Regions from separate parts of the Variovorax sp. GW821-FHT09D07 genome, predicted to be linked through region 2. Evidence: riboswitches for the same ligand, from Rfam matches in the RefSeq annotation. Region 2 holds a riboswitch; the other holds the start of a gene.
What was found. Region 2 has a riboswitch for thiamine pyrophosphate ahead of thiC (phosphomethylpyrimidine synthase ThiC). Riboswitches for the same ligand answer to the same signal wherever they lie in the genome.

Region 1: another riboswitch for thiamine pyrophosphate. It lies ahead of AC07OX_RS02100 (purine-cytosine permease family protein); the one in region 2 lies ahead of thiC (phosphomethylpyrimidine synthase ThiC).

The regions. Positions count from the first base shown of each region.
Region 1 is NZ_JBWKOY010000001.1:438,276-440,658, reverse strand. It holds gene AC07OX_RS02100 (purine-cytosine permease family protein) at 1-825, opposite strand, end outside; TPP riboswitch at 902-1,006, opposite strand; gene AC07OX_RS02095 (MarR family winged helix-turn-helix transcriptional regulator) at 1,117-1,572, opposite strand; gene AC07OX_RS02090 (enoyl-CoA hydratase) at 1,709-2,383, shown strand, end outside.
Region 2 is NZ_JBWKOY010000006.1:14,260-16,642, forward strand. It holds gene AC07OX_RS21315 (DUF6841 family protein) at 1-246, opposite strand, end outside; gene AC07OX_RS21320 (YchJ family protein) at 347-778, shown strand; TPP riboswitch at 806-911, shown strand; gene thiC (phosphomethylpyrimidine synthase ThiC) at 1,004-2,383, shown strand, end outside.

The DNA.
Region 1 (2,383 bases), on a different contig from region 2:
CACCACCATCACGCCCAGCGCATAGCACCAGATGTTGGCGAGCGCGTAGCCGATCCAGGTGCCGCTGAACGCGCTGCCCAGGCCGCCTGCCGCGCTGCGCTTGCCGTGGCGCGCGTAGTCGGCCACCAGCGGCAGCCACGACACCGGCATCGCGATCACGAGGTCGAGCGCGCTGAACATGCCCATGCTGCCGTTGCCCGGCCGTGCCCAGAAGGCGTCCAGGCCCTTGGCGTGCAACTGCGTCGCGAACTGCCAGCTGAGCCACAGCAGCGACAGCACCACCAGCGGCAGGCCGAAGCGGCTCACGAAGCGGCGCACCAGCTTCACCATCGAGCCGGCCAGCAGCGCCAGCAGCACCGCGCCCCACAGCAGCGTGGTCAGCACGCCGCCCCAGGCCGTGCCCAGCGCGGCGCCGAAGGCCTGCTGCCCGATGGCCTGCGTGCCCTCGCGCATGATCACGAGTTCGAAGGTGGTCCAGCCCACCAGCTGCACGATGTTGAGCAGCACCGGCAGCCGCGCGAAGGCGCTGCCGTAGGTGGCGTGCATCAGGCCGGCGCTGGCCAGCCCGGTTTCGCAGCCCAGCCGCGCCGTCCAGGCCAGCAGCCCGGCGCCGAGCAGCGAGCCCAGCACGATCGCCAGCGCCGCGTCGCGCGTGCCCACGGCCGGCACCAGGTAGGCGCCGATCTGCATCACCAGCAGCCCGACGCCGAGGCTGAACCACAGCGAGGCGTGGTCGTGCCAGCCGAAGACGCGCCGGGCGGCGGGCAGGGGCGTGAGCGCTTCGTTGCCGGACGAAGCGGAACTGTCGTTGTCGTTGTGTGCCATCCGTTTGCTCCAGTGCAAAAGGTTTGGCAGGTGGGCGAGGCTCCAGTGGCGTGGCCGTCGCGCGAGACAACGCGACAGGCCACCGGACCAGCTTCCCTGCGCGAGGATTACCTCAGTCAGGTTCAAAGGGACTTTCTCAGCCACACCGGTCGAAACCGGCGCAGCACCCCTAGCGAAATGTCATTTTAGGCGCGTGTGTCGCAGACGCACCGAAAAGTTCCTGCGCACGGAAGAATCCGGCCACAGCGGGCCTTGCACCCGCCGCACCGATGGCGTGCCGGGGCCGAGGGCCTATTCCTCGTGCTTTCCCGCGCCCTCGGCGGAAAAATTCTCGACCACCGATTCGAGCCACCGGCCGACGATTGCCATCTCTTCGTCGCTGAAACCCTGGGTCAGCCGTGCGTTCAACGCGCCGAGCCCGGCCTTTGCACGCTGTCCGGCAAGCCGTCCTTCCTCGGTCTGGTACAGGCGGAATGCGCGCCCGTCGTTCGGGTCTTGCGCGCGGGTCAGGTAGCCGGCTTTTTCGAGCCGGGCGGCAAGGCCGGACATGGCCGGTGCACCGATGTTCAGTGCCTGCGCGACTTCTCCCGTCAGGGCGCCATCGTTGGTCGACAGGAAAAACATCGTGCCGGCCTGGGCTGCCGACAGCGCGGGCAGGGCGTCGCCGCGGGTTTCTTTCCAGCGCTGCACCGCCCGCTGGGCGACGTTCAGAAGAAACACCAGCCTGTATTTTTTTTGAGCTTTCATCGGATTCCTGTGGCCTGGGCGAAGGCGCTGCAGGTTACATCTTATCCGTATTTATTTCGCACGCGAAGCATATACTTCGCATGCGAAGTAAATGCCATCCCTCTCGCACGGTGCGAGAGGGCAACCAGGAGAACCTATGACCGAATACGTGACCGTCGAATCCACCCAGGGTGTCCTGACCCTCACGCTGGCCAGGCCGGAGAAGATGAACGCACTGACCAATGCGATGTATGGCCGCCTGGCCGATGCCATCGCGGGCGCCGAGAGCGACCCGTCCGTCCGGGCCATCGTGATGCGAGGCGAAGGTGGCATGTTCACCTCGGGCAACGACCTGGGCGAATTTGCTGCCGTGGCTGCCGGGAAGGCCGGCAACGAAAAGCGCCATGTCGCCCGCTTCCTGCGTGCGTTGGCGAGTTCAACGCGCCCGGTGATTGCGGCGGTCAACGGACGCGCAGTCGGCGTGGGGACCACCTTGCTGTTGCACTGCGACTTCGTCGTGCTGGCTGAGGATGCGCTGCTGTCCACGCCGTTCGTCAACCTGGCGCTGGTTCCCGAAGCGGCGTCGAGCCTGCTGCTGCCGGCCCGCATCGGCCACGTTCGTGCCTACGAGATGTTTGCGCTGGGCCTGCCGGTGTCCGCTGCGCAGGCCTTGGCCTGGGGCATCGCGAACCGGGTCGTGCCTGTGTCGGACCTGCACGGCGAGGCGCAGAAGGTTGCCGAGCTGCTCGCCAGCCGTGCCGCGGGCTCGTTGAAGCTGACGAAGGGCCTGATGAAGCAGGGCGCGGCCGTTGCAGCCCAGATGGACCTCGAA
Region 2 (2,383 bases):
GGCGGGCGAGGCCGCAATGAAAGCCTCCGCGTACAGCGCAGCGACGGCTTCCAGGTCGACTTCACCCGTCAGTCCCGCATTGAATTCGCACTTATAGAGGTCGAACAGCTCTCGTGCCGCGGATTGAATCGGGTTGGGTTTCGTTCGCCATGGCGATGCACTCCTTTGCGATACCCGCGCGCTTTCTACTCCCGACTCGCACCCTGCGGCAACGTGTGGGTGGGCGTCCAGTGCCTGCAGACTCATGCGAGCCCAAGCTCATCCCCGAGCCAGCCGGGCATGCCCCGAAGCCTCCCACACCCCACCTTCAACCCCCGCCGCGCCAAGTGTTCCAATAGAGCCCTTCATGAGCGCCACCGACCCCACTCCCGGCCCCTGCCCCTGCGGCCGCACCGACCGTCGCGACAAGCCCATCGGCTACGCCCTGTGCTGTGGGCGCTACCTCGACGATTTCGAGAACACGCCGGCGCCCGACGCCGAATCGCTGATGCGTTCGCGCTACTCGGCCTTCGTACTGGCCCGCGCCGACTACCTGCTCGCCACCTGGCACGCATCGAAGCGACCGGCTTCGGTCGAGTTCGAGCCGGGCGTCAAATGGCTGGGGCTGGACATCCGCTCGCGCTCGGTGCTCGATGCCGACCACGCCGAGGTCGAGTTCGTCGCCCGCCAGCGCGGCGCGACGGGCGTGGCGTTCCGCCTGCACGAGCGCAGCCGCTTCGTGCGCGAGAACGAGCGCTGGTTCTACGTCGACGGCGACCTGCACCAGCCCCCGGGTTGACGGCGGCGGGCTTCGGCCCGCACAATCGGCCCCGCTCCGGGGTGCACGCATGTGGTGTGCTGAGATGGCAAAGCTGCCGACCCGCGAACTTGATCCGGGTCATACCGGCGTAAGAAGAGCTGCACTCCCTGACTTCGGTCCGTCACTCCCTTTTCTGGTGGCGGGCCTCCCGAGGTCCACTGAGCGATTGCGGAGCACCCTTTCCCTCAACAAGGAGTGCCTCCGATGAATGCCCCCGATAAATTCACCTCGCTGCTGTCGCTGACGCGCGAACCCTTTCCCGCCTCGCACAAGTGCGTCATTCCGGGCAGCCGGCCCGACCTGTTCGTGCCTGTGCGCGACGTGGCGCTGACCAACGGCGAAACCGTCTCCCTGTACGACACCTCGGGCCCTTACACCGACCCGAAGGTCGAGATCGACGTGCGCCGCGGCCTGCCCGACGTGCGCAGCGCCTGGGTCATCGAGCGCGGCGACACCGAAAGCTACGAAGGCCGCACGCACCACGCGCTGGACGACGGCGCCAAGAACGAAGACCGCGACGCGCAGCGCCTGGCCGAGCTGCGCGCCGGTGCCTCGGCGCTGCAGCGCACGCCGCGCCGCGCCAAGTCGGGCGCCAACGTCACCCAGATGCACTACGCGCGCCGCGGCATCGTCACGCCCGAGATGGAATACGTGGCCCTGCGCGAGAACGGCAAGCGCGAGTGGATGGCCGAGTACCTGGCCAACGAGGAGCGCGCCAAGCGCGTGGCGGGCAACCCGATGGGAGCGAGCATTCCGCGCATCATCACGCCCGAGTTCGTGCGCGACGAAGTGGCCCGTGGCCGCGCGATCATTCCGGCGAACATCAACCATCCTGAAGTCGAGCCGATGGCCATCGGGCGCAACTTCAAGGTGAAGATCAACGCCAACATCGGCAACTCGGCCGTCACCTCGAGCATCGAGGAAGAGGTCGAGAAGCTGGTGTGGGCCATCCGCTGGGGCGCCGACAACGTCATGGACCTGTCGACCGGCAAGAACATCCACACCACGCGCGACTGGATCGTGCGCAACTCGCCGGTGCCCATCGGCACGGTGCCGATCTACCAGGCGCTCGAAAAGGTGGGCGGCGTGGCCGAAGACCTGACCTGGGAAATCTACCGCGACACGCTCATCGAGCAGGCGGAGCAGGGCGTGGACTACTTCACCATCCACGCGGGCCTGCGCCTGCCGTTCATCCACCTCACGGCCGACCGCATGACGGGCATCGTGTCGCGCGGCGGCTCGATCATGGCCAAGTGGTGCATCGCGCACCACAAGGAGAGCTTCCTCTACACGCACTTCGAGGACATCTGCGACATCATGAAGGCCTACGACGTGAGCTTCTCGCTCGGCGACGGCCTGCGTCCCGGCAGCGGTGCGGATGCGAACGACGAGGCGCAGTTCGCCGAGCTGCGCACGCTGGGCGAGCTCACGCAGATCGCCTGGAAGCACGACGTGCAGACCATGATCGAAGGCCCGGGCCACGTGCCGATGCACATGATCCAGGCGAACATGGACGAGCAGATCAAGCACTGCCACGAAGCGCCGTTCTACACGCTCGGCCCGCTGACCATCGACATCGCGCCG